Regions from separate parts of the Glutamicibacter sp. ZJUTW genome, predicted to be linked through region 2. Evidence: riboswitches for the same ligand, from Rfam matches in the RefSeq annotation. Region 2 holds a riboswitch; each other region holds the start of a gene.
The links. A riboswitch is a leader RNA that binds a small molecule or an ion and turns the genes downstream of it on or off. The one in region 2 is predicted to bind thiamine pyrophosphate.
Positions count from the first base shown of each region.

Region 1: linked by a shared signal. The riboswitch ahead of thiM (hydroxyethylthiazole kinase) and the one ahead of thiC (phosphomethylpyrimidine synthase ThiC) in region 2 are both predicted to bind thiamine pyrophosphate.
Region 3: linked by a shared signal. The riboswitch ahead of F0M17_RS12505 (ECF transporter S component) and the one ahead of thiC (phosphomethylpyrimidine synthase ThiC) in region 2 are both predicted to bind thiamine pyrophosphate.
Region 4: linked by a shared signal. The riboswitch ahead of thiO (glycine oxidase ThiO) and the one ahead of thiC (phosphomethylpyrimidine synthase ThiC) in region 2 are both predicted to bind thiamine pyrophosphate.

Region 1 covers NZ_CP043624.1:48,470-51,956, forward strand. Annotated here, with positions in the region: gene thiD (bifunctional hydroxymethylpyrimidine kinase/phosphomethylpyrimidine kinase) at 1-309, opposite strand, end outside; gene thiE (thiamine phosphate synthase) at 306-947, opposite strand; gene thiM (hydroxyethylthiazole kinase) at 940-1,734, opposite strand; TPP riboswitch at 1,724-1,818, opposite strand; gene F0M17_RS00255 (GntR family transcriptional regulator) at 1,853-2,221, opposite strand; gene F0M17_RS00260 (hypothetical protein) at 2,218-3,487, opposite strand, start outside.
Region 2 covers NZ_CP043624.1:2,494,230-2,497,716, reverse strand. Annotated here, with positions in the region: gene F0M17_RS11810 (DEAD/DEAH box helicase) at 1-683, shown strand, start outside; gene thiC (phosphomethylpyrimidine synthase ThiC) at 774-2,516, opposite strand; TPP riboswitch at 2,512-2,619, opposite strand; tRNA gene F0M17_RS11800 (tRNA-Thr) at 2,897-2,968, opposite strand.
Region 3 covers NZ_CP043624.1:2,650,067-2,653,553, forward strand. Annotated here, with positions in the region: gene F0M17_RS12500 (ATP-binding cassette domain-containing protein) at 1-880, opposite strand, end outside; gene F0M17_RS12505 (ECF transporter S component) at 877-1,485, opposite strand; TPP riboswitch at 1,548-1,668, opposite strand; gene F0M17_RS12510 (DUF4235 domain-containing protein) at 1,744-1,995, shown strand; gene mnhG (monovalent cation/H(+) antiporter subunit G) at 2,056-2,457, opposite strand; gene F0M17_RS12520 (monovalent cation/H+ antiporter complex subunit F) at 2,457-2,723, opposite strand; gene F0M17_RS12525 (Na+/H+ antiporter subunit E) at 2,726-3,355, opposite strand; gene F0M17_RS12530 (Na+/H+ antiporter subunit D) at 3,364-3,487, opposite strand, start outside.
Region 4 covers NZ_CP043624.1:2,336,668-2,340,154, forward strand. Annotated here, with positions in the region: gene thiO (glycine oxidase ThiO) at 1-1,123, opposite strand, end outside; TPP riboswitch at 1,121-1,225, opposite strand; gene F0M17_RS10970 (GNAT family N-acetyltransferase) at 1,305-2,264, shown strand; gene F0M17_RS10975 (mechanosensitive ion channel) at 2,346-3,487, opposite strand, start outside.

The DNA of each region.
Region 1 (3,487 bases), 1.2 Mb from region 2:
GACCGGGTCCAGGACTACCGGAGCATCCACGGTGTCCAGCCAGCCGGTGACTGCGCGGATCACCTCGGCGTTGGCGAGCATCCCGATCTTGATTGCATCGATGCGGATATCCGCGCTGATGGCTTCAAGCTGGGCGAGGACGAAATCGCCGCTGATCGCCTGCACCCCGGACACCCCATGGGTGTTCTGCGCGGTCAAGGCGGTGATCACGCACATTCCGTAGCCGCCGTTGGCGGCAATGGCCTTCAGATCCGCCTGGATTCCGGCGCCACCGGAAGGATCGGATCCTGCAATGGACAAGATGTTCATTTGGCGGCCTCCCATGCCGAAACGAGCTGCGCGCTGGCCTGCTGCGGATCCTCTGCATTGCAGATGGCGCGGACCACTGCCATGCCCGCTCCGCCGCCGGCACGGATGGCTGCCGCGTCCTCGTGGGTAATGGCGCCGATTGCCACGCAGGGCAGCGAGGCCAACGTCGTGGCACGCGCAAAGCCGTCGAGGCCCAGGGGAGTGGGATGGTCCTTCTTCGTCGGGGTGGCGCGGACGGCCCCCACACCGAGATAGTCGATGACCGCGGCGTCCTTGTTCGCCTGGGACAGTTGCTCATCGCTGGAAGCGCTCAGTCCGATGACGCCTTCGCCGATGATCTGCCGGGCCAACTGCACCGGCACATCCTTCTGCCCGATATGGATGCCGTTCACGGCTGCACCGGCAGCCCGCGCCGCGAGGTAGACGTCGATGCGGTCATTGATCAGCAACTGGGCCTTGCCCTCGGTGAGCTTGGCGGCCGCGCAGGCCAGCTCGAAGAATTCCCGGGCGGTTTCATCCTTGGCGCGCAGCTGGATCCACTGGATTCCTCCGGCGACGGCGCTTTCGATCACTTCCAGGGTGCTGCGCGGGGTGCAGCTGGCAGTATTGGCTACTAGGTAGGCTCCGTAATCATGCATGGTTCAGTTCCTCGTGCTTCAAAGTCTTAAGTTCTTCTGGATCGGTTGCGGACAGCGCATCAATGAATGCGACGGCGAAGCTGCCCGGACCTGTGCTGTTCTCCAGGGCCTTTTCGGCGGCCAGCCCGTAGAAGCCGTGGGCCGCGATGGCGGCCTCGAACGGGTCATTGTGGACCGCAATCATGCCGGCGCAGAACGCGCCCAACGCGCAGCCGCCGCCGGTGATCCGCGTCAAGCCGATGCCGTTGGTGTGCACCAGGACTGTCCGCGCGGCATCGATGATGGCATCGGACTGGCCGGAAATGGCCACCACGCAGTCATGCTGCTGGGCCAGCTCGCGTCCAGCCGCCAAGGCGGCAGAGACGTCATCCAAGGCATCGACACCGCGTGAAACCGATTGCCGTCCGGCCAGGGCCAGGATTTCCGAGGCGTTGCCGCGAATCAGGGCCGGGCGTTGCCTGGCAATGCGCCGCGCGAAATCCGTGCGCACCGGCAGGGCGCCGACCGCTACCGGATCAAGGATCCACGGGGTGCCTGCTGCGCTCGCCGATTGCACGGCTTCTTCCATGGCGGCCAGCTGCTCGGTGCTTGGAGTTCCCAGATTCACCAAGACGGCGGAAGCCGCCTTTGCGAAGGGGCCGGCCTCTCCGGGCAGATCCGTCATGGCCGGGGACGCGCCGGATGCCAGCAGGACATTGGCGGTGAAATTTGCTACGACGGTGTTGGTCAGGCAGAAAACCAAAGGTGATTGTTGCCGGTATTCTTGGGCAACTGCATGCAAAGCCATGCGACATCCCTCCGCTAGCGTGAACTAGATCAGGTTCAACGGGTCTCATCTCAGTCGGTTGTTCCGACACCCCGTGTCACTGCCATAGAGCGTACGCACAAGCGGTTCCGAGGACAAGTTACTTACGCTCGCGCCGCGCCACCAAGGCCTTGAGCGTGGCCGCATCGACCTGCTGGGCGGCTGCCAGCGCCCAGAGGTGATCCACCGCGGCCAGCAGGTCTTCGCTGGCATCCACCGGCCGAAGCCGTTCGTTGACCACTGTGCCGGCCCGCCGCCGGGAGGTGATCAGACCTTCGGCTTCCAGTTCCTTGTAGGCGCGCGCTACCGTTCCGGCAGCAACGCCGAGGTCGGTGGCCAGTGCGCGCACGGTGGGCAGCTTGCTGCCTGCGGGCAATTCTCCCAGGGTGATCAGCGAGGCGATCTGCAAGCGGATCTGCTCGTAGGGTGCAGTGGCCGCCGCGAGGTCGACACTGATTTGTGTGCTCATGATGCTGCTGTCGGCTGCTGTGCACGCACCATCGCGGTACCAGGACGCTCCAGGAAAATCACCGCTGGGACAACGAAGACCAGAAGTGCAAACAGCCCCAGGCCCGCCGGGAATCCGTAGCCAATCAGCAGCATGGCAAGCACAGCGCTGGTGGCAACGCGCATCGAACGCAGCTCCAGAACCCGGCGATACCAGATTTCCTCGGCTGGCGAGACTGCCCAGGGAATAATTGCCCGGCGGGAGAACCAGGTGAAGCCCATATGCGCCGCCGCAAGCAGCAGCAACAGCCCGATGACTAGTCCCCGGTTCGGAGGAGCGAACCCCCAAAGCGTCTCCAGCGGTGGATCCAATAGCAGGTAAGCGCAGATGGCAACCAGCAAGCCAGCGGCGATGTAGGACCACAAGGGCAGGGGTGCATGATGCTTTGGTGCTGCACTCGCCTGCCGAGCCACCCTGCTGGCGTAGCCCAGATACAGCGTATTGAGCACGATGTAGAGCAATGCCGCACCGGCAAAGAGCACCAGGATCCACGTAGTTCGTTCATTGGTCGGCATCCGGAATTCCTCATCCACGGGCAGGAATGACCAGCCGATGGCAACGGCGAGCAATGCAAGGGTAGCCGTGGTGTATTGCAATGCGAAGAGCTGATCTCGCAAGCGCGAGAAGGCGGTCCGTTCCCTGGTGGTGGAGTGAGCCGAGAATGTGGTGCGCGGACCCCAGAAGAACAGCGTAAGAGCCACCGCAAGGGCGCCATAGTTCAATAACTCGTACGGTCCACCGGTTGAATAGCCTTGCGAGTAATTGGCCACCGATACGCAAAATGCCAGCAGCACGATACCGGTATTGCGCAGCAACCGGTTGAGCCATACCGTGCGCAAGGCCTGGTTGTCTTCGGCGGTGATGCCGGCCAAGGGGCGCCGGTTCAGGATCACTGCTGCAATCACCCCGGCGGCCACGACGATACCTGCCAGAGCCACGATGAAGACCGGGAGCATTTGGTTTCCGGGCAGCAGGCCATCGGTTGGGCCCGCAGAGGTGTAGGAGTAGCTGCCATCAGAATCGAACATAGTGGTTTCCGACTCTGGGATGCCAACGCTCCCTTCGACGCGGGAAGCAGGCCACAGCAATCCCACCGCGGTCAGCAGCAACAGCGCGACGAAAATCCCCAGGGACTTCGGGAACGGCGTCGCCAGGGTGCGCGCCTCCAGTGAGGCGGTGCGCACCGGCTGGAGTTCCTTGGGCCAGGTGAACAAGCCAATGAGGTAA
Region 2 (3,487 bases):
CCGACCGCATCGACAAGACCATCAGCGGCCAGGACCTGACTACTTTCCGCGAGATCGTGGAGAAGTTCGCTGCCGAGCACGAGGACCTGGACCACCTGGAAATCGCGGCTGCACTGGCTTTGATGGCCCAGGGCGGACGCCCGCTGCTGATGACCGAACCGGTCATGTCGCCTGCGAAGAAGGCCCGCATGGATCGCCCGGAGCGTGGCGAACGCGGTGAGCGCGGTCCACGTGCCCGCAAGACCGCTGCCGAGGGCAACGCCATGTACCGTCTGGCAGTTGGCCGCCGCAACCGCGTGCAGCCAGGCTCGATCGTTGGCGCGCTGGCCAACGAGGGCGGCTTCGATTCTTCGGAAATCGGCGGCATCGACATTCGTTCGGACCACACCCTGGTGGAGCTGCCAGCAGAGCTGAGCAAGGACCAGTGGCGTGCACTGTCCAAGACCCGTATTGGCGGCGAAGCCATCGATCTCCAGCTCGACAGTGGCCGCAGCCCGCGCCGTGACGACGATGGCGACCGCGGTGGTTTCCGTGGCAGCCGTGGCGGCTACGGTGGTGGACGTGGCGGCCGTGGTGGATTCGGTGGCGGACGCAATGGCGGACGTGGCGGATTCGGCGGCGGACGCGGTGGCAAGGACCGCTACAGCGATTCGAACCGCAGCGGTGGACGTCGCGACTACTAAGCCTGCAGCGCACAGCTGAATAGCACTGGATAACGCCCTTGGGGCAAGCCGAAAGCTTGCCCCAAGGGCGTTTTCGCATGCCCGGGCTAATTACTCGGCAGGGGTCCCGACGGGGATCTCGTCCCCGAGATAGACCGTGCCCCCGCTTTCCAGGAACTGCCTGCTTTTCTGCGCCATCCCGGCCAATGCCGCCTGCGCCTCGGCCGAGCCGTATTCGTCGCGGATATCCTGGGAAATGCGCATGGAGCAGAATTTCGGCCCGCACATGGAACAGAAGTGGGCAGTCTTCGCAGGCTCGGCCGGCAGCGTCTCGTCATGGAATTCCTGCGCGGTGACCGGATCGAGGGACAACGCGAACTGGTCATTCCAGCGGAATTCGAAGCGAGCCTTGCTCAGCGCATCATCCCGTGCCGTGGCACCCGGATGCCCCTTGGCCAGATCTGCCGCGTGCGCCGCGATCTTGTAGGTGATCACCCCGGTCTTCACGTCATCCCGGTTGGGCAGCCCCAGATGCTCCTTGGGGGTGACATAGCAGAGCATCGCGGTACCGTAGCGGGCAATCTCCGTGGCGCCGATGGCGCTGGTGATGTGGTCGTAGCCCGGCGCAATATCGGTAACCAGCGGGCCCAGGGTGTAGAACGGGGCCCCGTCGCACAATTCCTGCTGGCGCTCCACATTCTCGCGCACCAGATGGAAGGGGATATGCCCCGGGCCCTCGACCATCACCTGCACATCGTACTGCCAGGCGCGCTTGGTCAGCTCGGCCAGGGTATCCAGCTCGGCGAATTGCGCTGCGTCGTTCGCATCCGCGATGGAGCCCGGGCGCAGCCCGTCGCCCAGCGAGAAGGCCACGTCGTACTGAGCGAAGATCTCGCACAGCTCATCGAAGTGGGTGTAGAGGAAATTCTCCTGGTGGTGCGCCAGGCACCATCCGGCCATGATGGAGCCGCCGCGCGAGACCATGCCAGTGACCCGGTTGGCGGTCAGCGGGATGTAGCGCAGCAGCACACCGGCATGGATGGTCATGTAATCCACGCCCTGCTCGCACTGCTCGATGACGGTGTCGCGGAAAATCCCCCAGGTCAGCTTGTTGGCTTCGCCATTGACTTTCTCCAGCGCCTGGTAGATCGGCACGGTGCCGATGGGCACGGGGGAGTTGCGGATGATCCATTCGCGGGTGGTGTGAATGTCCTCTCCGGTGGACAGGTCCATCACCGTGTCGGCACCCCATTTGGCGGCCCACTGGAGCTTGGAGACCTCTTCAGCGATGGAGCTGGTCACCGCCGAGTTGCCGATATTCGCATTGATCTTGACCAGGAACGCCTTGCCGATGATCATCGGTTCGGATTCCGGATGGTTGATGTTTGCCGGGATGATGGCTCGTCCGGCGGCGAGCTCGCTGCGCACCAGCTCGACATCGCATTCCTCGCGCAGCGCCACATAGCGCATTTCCGGGGTGATGACCCCGGCGCGCGCATAGTGCATTTGCGTCACGCGGGCTCCTCCAACGGCCCGCAGCGGAGGGGCCGAACGTCCAGCCCATTCCGCGCTGGCCGTGCCGCGGCGGACCGCTGAGCGCCCGTCGTCGTGCAGATTGCGCTCGCGGCCGGCATAGGTTTCCACATCCCCGCGCTCCCGGACCCATCGCTCGCGGAAGGGTGGCAAGCCCTGGGTCGGTTCGCTTCCCGGTCCGCTGGTGCGATACACCGACAGCGGCTCGTTGGGCTTTCCATTGGGGGAGTCTGCCAGATGGATCTGCGTGACGGGAACAGAAATTCCCGCAGATTCGCGGTAGGCAAGGGTGTGGGCAGGGTGCTGTTCAAATTGTTCCACTTGGAAACTCACTTCCTTCGCCGGCATTACCCGGACAGGTTCAACGGTCGCGGACGGCGATAGCCCGATCTCAGCCCTTGCCAGGGCACCCGTGTGGTCGCGAACAACTTAGCACGCTTGGGAGGAGGAAACGCAAATCCAGTGGTCAGAACAGTGACATCAAGTCAGGATGCGGGCACTGGCCCCGGCGGCAGGAGATAGTTTCTGGAAGCGATCAGTCTCTTGCGGCGCGAATCCGGAATCTGGGAAAAAGGGCGTGGCAGATAACTGGCGAAGCAGCGCGGGCGCAGGCTGAAGCGATGGCCGCGCGATGGGGCACTGAGAGCGGTAGATAAACGAAAAGAGAAGCAATCTGGAACCAGATTGCTTCTCTCATTTCGAGCCCCCTGCCGGAATCGATCCGGCGACCTCGTTCTTACCAAGAACGCGCTCTACCACTGAGCTAAGGGGGCAACAGGTAAATACTTTACACAGGTTTTCGAGGTTTGCAAAATCTGCCGGGGATTTGTTGCTGACATCACAATGTTCCTAATCAAGGCGGAAATGGAGGTCGGTGAACCTAGGGGGATTCTGTGCCCGCAATAGCTTGCCTTCATGCCACTGAATTCCGGTTGCCGCACGTGGTGGAGAGTTCACCCACCGGATGTCGCGCACCCAGCCGGATGTCGCGCACCCTTCCGGACGACCCGTGGCCCTGGAGTTCGGGGGCAGGGGGAGTGTTCTCTTCTGGAGTATTTGTGTTGGAGGATTTGCCGGCTACCTCAAGGGAATTCGGCGCGGAACTCTATCCTGTAAGCCTGAGCGAAGCGGCGATTGACCGCGAGGGGCAACCCAGTGAGCATCGTCACCAGAACACTTTTTGTCCCAGCCTTCGTCCCTGATTGCCTTCAAGGTCTGGCTAAAACCGTTTTGACTAGCAGTTTTATGGAAATCCCCGTGCGCTTTCCAGATCGGTTTGCCGATTTTTCTTT
Region 3 (3,487 bases), 160 kb from region 2:
GCGGCGCGGTAGCCGTGCGGGCGCAGACCAGCTGCCGCGCTTCCAGCAGCATAGCTCCGGCAAGGTTCTCGGCCGGTGCCACCTGCGGAACATATCCGGGAACCCATAGCCCGGCGGCAGCCAGCTCCTGGCGCACGGGTTCTTCGGTGTACAGCTGACGCGGATCCAGGTCGTGCGCGACTCCCCCGCCCGGTTCCAGCACGATAACCCGGTCCATATGCTCTGCCCAGGCTTCGAGCCGATGCTCGACCACAACCAGCGTGGCACCGGATAGCTTCGCGGCGTTCAGCACCGCATCGCGCAACGGCCCGATGCTCTGCGGGTCCACGTTGGCGGTCGGTTCATCGAGCAGCATGAGGCCGGGTTCCATGGCCAGGATGCCAGCCAGGGCCAAGCGCTGCTTCTGCCCGCCGGAGAGCTGCTGGGTGCGGTGGTCGAAGGACAGCGCGCCCAATCCGACCGCGTCCAGCATTTCGGGGATCCGCTGGCGGATCACGCCCGGATCCATCCCGAGGTTCTCCGCTCCGAAGGCCACATCATCGGCGACCCTGCTTTGCACGACCTGGGTTTCCGGGTCCTGCTGCATCAAGCCCACCGGGTGGCTCCGGCTGAATGCATCGTTGCCATCAATCAGCAGCTGGCCGGCAAGCTGCTGATCCTCATCGGCTTCCAGCAGCCCGGCCATTGCATGCAGCAACGTCGACTTGCCGGCACCGGATGGACCGAGCAGCAGCACCTTTTCACCGGCGTGGATCTGCAGATCCAGCCCCGAGATGGCAGGTTCCTGCCGCTCCGAGTGCTGCCAGCCGAAACCAGTTGCGGTGATTGACGCCCCGCGCTGGGTCAGAGAGGCGGCATCGGAATTGGCAACTGAACTCATTTTGCGGTTTCCAGGTGTGCACGCCGGCTCGCCAGTGCGCTCAGGGCACCGGTCTTCGCCAGTCCGCGCGTGGCCAGCCAGGACAGCAGCCCGGCGATGACCAGACCGGAAACACCGGTGGCGATCACGTGGAAGATCTTCATCCCGGCGGTGTACTCGACGTAGTAGGCCAGGATGTATGCCTCGGTAATGCCGGCGAACAGGCCGGAGAACAGGCCTGCCAGAAGTGCCACGCCCAGGTTCCACTTGCGGTAGCGGAATGCCGCGAAGACCAGCTCCGCGCCCAGGCCTTGGACCAGGCCGGAGATCAGCACGGTCAACCCATAGTGCGAGCCGAGCAGCGCTTCAACCACGGCGGCCAGCAGCTCGCAGTAGAGCGCGGCGCCAGGCTTGCGGATAATCAATGCGCCGAGCACCGCGGGGAACAGCCACATGCCGGTGAGCAGCGCGGTGGCTGGAGGGAAAGCCGCGAAGGCCAGCGAAAACAGGCCGTAGCCGGCACTCCATGCCCAGAAAATGACTCCTGAAGCCACGGCGATCACCGATGCCACGACGATATCGACGACACGCCAGCCGGTACGATGCTTCGAAATTGTTTCGTTCATTGTTGGTCCTCCTGTGGAAAGGAGGGGGGATGCACGGAATGAGGGCATGCTGCGCCTATCCGCATCCGAGATGCTCGACTTCCTTCGCCGGTACTAGCCGGGGCAGGTTCGAGGGTCTGCGATCCATCGCACTCTCAGCGTCCTGCGACTTCGTAGAAGTCTGACGCTCCCCTGTCGGAATAATTACTGCTCCCCCACCATACCGCAGGTATGCTGGGCAGAGGAACGATGTGTCACGAGCTTGATCGCGAGGAAAAAATGGATAAAGTGCAGAAACTTGTCACTACCGGCATCACCGTTGGCGCGGGCATGCTCGGTGGCAAGCTGGTTGATTTCATTTGGTTGAAGGCAACCGGCAGCAAAGCGCCACGCAAGGGCACCGAGGAAGCGGCTGAAGCGTCCTTCCGCCGCGCATTGGGCTTCGCGATCGTCTCGGCCCTGGTGGCAGCGATCATGCAGACCGTGGCCGACCGCAGCGCCAACAAGGTTGTTGCCAAGTTCACCAAATAGGCTTCGGCGGCAAGCCGAGAGCGGGAGCAGTTCAGCTGAACTGCTCCCGCTCTTTTCGCATTACTTGTCCTCTGGCGCTTCGGCCTTGGACATCGGTGTTGCTCCGGTGGGCGGTGCGCCGTTGACCCTGTTGACCACAAGGCTGAGCTCATCGGAGAACAGGGTTTCCTTGGCCGCGTGCTTGGTGCGGTAGCCGGAACGGCCGATCATGTGGGCGGAAACCGGCGCTGTCAGCAGCTGCATGCCCCAAGCCAACGCGAGGACCGGGATCACCGCCCAGCTGCGCAGGTAGATGGCCAACCCGGCGAAGATCAGCAGGAAGCCGAGCACCTGCGGCTTGGTGGCCGCGTGCATGCGGGTGAGCATGTCCGGGAAGGTGAGCAAGCCGATGCCTGCGATCAAGGACATCAGGCAGCCGAGGATCAGCAGGATGGCGACGAGGATATCGAGGAAGAGTTCCATTAGGCATTCCTCTGATCCGAGACGAAGCGTGAGACGGTCACCGAGCCGATGAAGCCGAGCATGCACGCGGCAACCACGAACAGCAGGTAGTCGGTGTGCTTGTGCAGCACCATCTCCAGGCACAGGGCGGCGGAGATGATCAGCAGCATCACGTCCAGGGCAAGCACCCGGTCAAGGATTGATGGCCCCTTGGCAACCCGGATCAGGCAGGCGATGGCACCCAGCCCGAGCATGATGCCGCAGATCCAGATGACGATATCCAGCATGTTTACCCCTTCCTCGCAGCGAAGTCCGGTCCGCATTCGCTCTTGATCGCCTCGTACTCGTCACGGCTGCCGATGGCCATGATCAGCCGGCGTTCGATGTCCCGGATAGCTGCCCGTGCCGTCTCCACATCCTCCGGCGACTGGATGTCGATGTAGTGCAGGTACAGGGTCGACGAGCTGCGGTCCACGTCGATCACGAAGGATCCCGGGATCAGCGTGAGCACGTGGCCCACGGTCATCACGATCAGGTCCGAGCCGGTGCGCAGCGGGACGGCGATGATCGCGCTGCGGGTGTTCTTCCCGCGGACCATTGCCAGCCAGGCCACGTGGACGCTGGCCGCGACAACCTGCCCGAGGAACCAGATGAACAGTTTCACGCAGTACCAGAGGTTGATCCGGCCCGAAAGGACCACCGGCGGCAGCGGGAACAGGTTCACGATCACCAGCGCAATGACCGCCCCGAAGATCATGTTCGCCAGCGAGAAGTCCTGCCAGAGGGCGCCCCAGACGAAGAGCAGCAGCAGCAGGAGCGGCCACTCCTGCTTGAGTGTCGCACGGTGGCGCACGCCGGAGGTATCCAGCGCATCATCGATGCGCTGGTCGCGCGGTTCAAAGTTCTTGTTCGGCATCATCCCTCCAATCAGAATGGCAAGATCGAGCTGATATATGGTTCGCGGGCGATCAGCTCAGCGGCCACCCGCTCGCAGAATTCGAAGATCGGCCCGGCAAAGACGGTCAGGGCGATGCCCGCCAGCACCAGCGAA
Region 4 (3,487 bases), 160 kb from region 2:
GGTGCTGCTCCGTTCGGTGGGTGGTCTGGGTTGCTGTGGCGAAGCGGTGTGGATTCACAGCCTGATGCAACGGATGGGTTTCAGGGCCGTGAATGAGATCAGCGGTGAGTGTTGCGCCCAGCGGAGCCAGCAGCACTCCGTGCCGGGAGTATCCGGTGCTAAGCACCAGGCCCGGGTCAATGCGCCCCAGCAGCGGACGGTCATCGGGAGTGGCGGGACGGGCCCGGGCAGTTGCCTCGTTCAGCGTGCAGTCGCTGATGCCGGGTATGAGCTTTCGCGCATTGTCCAGCAGCAAATGCATGGCTCCGATGTTCACTGCAGGCTGGCGGTCTTCCCGGACGCTGGCTCCGAGCACGAGGCTGCCGTCCTTTCTCGGCACGAGATACACCGGCTCCCGGTGCACGATGCCGCGGATGGTCCGGGTGATCAATGGCGGACCGGCTGGCCCCTGGATCCGGAGAATATCTCCGTATACGGGGCGCACCGGCACCCGGTCCAGGCCGTCAATGGTGCCCAGTCCGGTGGCCACGATGGTTTGATCCGCTTCGAGGATCTTGCCCGATGCGGTGCGTACCGCGTTGGTTCGGCTCCCGTCGCCCACCAGCGCCTGCGCCCGCTCCTCGATCAGGCGGCCACGCAGGTGATCAAGCAGGATTTTGACGACTGACCGTGGGTCGACTTGGTGGTCATCTTGGCATAGGACTGCGCCTGCTATATTCGCGGCCAAGGCTGGTTCGAGTTTGCGGGCTTGGCTGGGCAAGAGCTTTTCCGCTGACAGGCCGAGGGAAGCTTGCAGTTCGGCCAGCTCATGCAGGGCTTCGCGGTCAGCCGGTTCGGCCGCGACGACGAGGGTTGAGTTCTGCAGGTAGTCCGGGCGTTGCCCGGTCACGGATTCGATGCGCTCAATGAACTTTGGATAGGCGGCATTCGAGGCGGCAAGCAGCTCGTGAAGCGGGCCATGGCCCCAGACCGTTTCAGCTGCCGGGGCCAGCATTCCGGCTGCCGCGTAGCTTGCACCTTGGCCTGGTGCTGGATCGATGAGGGTGGCAGTATGTCCCCGTGATTCCAGTTCGAACGCAACTGACAGGCCGATGATTCCGGCGCCAACAATATTCACATGCACGAGAGCACGCATCCTTCCTACGGCGGCATGACCCGCATCAGGTGTAGCGGTCGGCTCGGTGCCCTCTCAGCCTGGTCGATTCAGGCTCCCGCGGAGTACTGCGATTATAGGCATGATCCAGCTCATAAAGTCGAACTGGAGCAACCGCAGCTCCGTCATCTTCTGTGATGTACTAGTTGACATGGCATCTCATGACTTCCCCCGCGTGCTTCCCCAGGGATCTGCGTTGTCCAACACGATCATTTCGTTGGAGCAGGAGCTCTTGGAAACCAGCCAGCGCCATAGCCGAGGGCAATTGGAACGGTACTTGCATCCGCAGTTCTCCGAAGTGGGTGCCAGCGGCCGTGTCTACGATCGCGAGTCGATCATTGCCCAGCTGGCCCAGGAGCCGGAACGGGATTCCGGATCTCGGGAAGTCGGCAGCCCCGTGGCAATCCAGGTTGCCGATCAAGCGGTGCTTCTGCGCTGGAGGTTGCTATCGGGATCCGCCAGCGAGCGCAGTTCGCTGTGGATCCATGAGCAGGATCGCTGGCAGCTGTTCTTCCATCAGGGCACGCCCGCTGCGCGGCAGCTTTCTTTTGCAGAACCGAACAAGGCCGCATTAGTCGACGACGATTTCTCGGTTCGCAGGCTGCGCCAATCGGATGCCGAAGCTGTTTTCGAAGCCTTTTCCTCCAATGCCGATATGGATCGCCAAGGAGATGCCGACACTCCGGAAAAGGCCGCATCGTACGTGCGTGCCCTGATGGAGGCCGGCGAACGGCAGCAGGCTTTGGCCGTCGCCTATCGAGACCGGCTGGTCGGTTTGGTCTGCGGTACTGTCGATCCAGCCAATCAGAACGCATGGGTTTGGTATTGGATGAACCAGGACTACCGCGGGAGGTCTCTGGCCACTCGCGCAGTGGCTACTTTGGTGAACCACCTGTTTGGCGAGCTCGGTTTGTACCGTTTGGAACTAGGTCTTCGGGCGAACAATCCTGGATCGAAGCGTGTTGCCGAATGCAACGGGTTCCTGCGAGAGGGTGTCGAGCGCGGTAAGTTCCTGGTTGCTGGAGAACGCGTTGACGTGTACGCCTACGCGCGGTTGCGGACTGATCAGGTCCCCGACGTAGTGCCGTTGCCGTGGAGCACGCAGCCGTAGCTTGGCGGGCAACAAAAAGTCGCGGAATCCGGTTTCGGGTTCCGCGACTTTTTATCTGTCCCTCAGGTTTAGTGATATTGGCTAGATGCCTGGAGTTGATGCCGGCGGCGTCGAATCCGGGCCGTCGGTGGCCTGATTGGCCTCGATCTTTTTCAGCGTGCGAGCCGCAGCATCGCGACCACCAAGTCCAAAGGCCAGCGCCGCGGCCAAAGCCGCGCCAATGACGATTGCACCGAAGGCCATATTGATGATCGAATCAGCGATACCCATGTACTTCAAGCCCATTGCCACGAACAACGCGATTGCCGTGTAGCGGATGATCTTTGAAGCGGTGGTGTCGCCCAAGAAACGGCCGATGACGTTGGCGATGACGAAACCTGCGGCGATAATTGCTGCGCCGAAGAGAATCTTGCCGCCCAAGGCCAGGATTTCATTGAGGATGTTGGTGATCGCCGGGAAGTTCAGCATCTGGGCCGCCATCACGCCGAAGAACAGAACGATGGCAATCTTGACGATGCCAGCGATGATTCCCGAAGCGCTCTTGCCTTCGGGAACAACACCCCATTGGGCAACAACGGAGTCGGTGCCCACCCCGTGAAGGGTTGATTCAAGCAGCTGGCCGACGAACTTGGCAATCAGAATACCGACGGCCAAGAGCACCAAGGCCATGATGACCTGCGGTATTGCGGTGAAGACAAGCTGCAGCATCTGCTGGGCAGGGTCCGAAATTGCCGCGATGCCCAAGACCTGCAGTGCCGAAATGGCAACGACGAGCAGGATCAAGGCGAAGACGATATTGGCAATGATGTCAACGATCTTCGCTTGGGACTCGCGAGACTGGACTTCGTCAACCGGTTCATCGCCTGGGGTCAATTTGCGGACCAGCCCGCTGAAGTCGACAGTTCCCAAACCGGTCTTCAGCAGCTGGCGAACGATATTGGCGATCACGTAGCCGATGAAGAAGATGAAGCCCGCACCGATGAGGTTGGGGATGAAGGCCATGACGCCGCCGAGCAGGCCCTGCACCGGCGATAGCACTTCAGATAGCGCGAATACTTGCAGGATTGCCACGAGGCCGAACAGCCAGACGATAAGTCCCGCAACCTTGCCCAGAGATTGGCCTATTTGCTCTCCGTCATTGCCCTGCTTCTGCAGGAACTTCACCCTGGTCACCAATTTGGCGGCAGCCCACCGAACGATGCGCGCGAGAAGCCACGTAATGA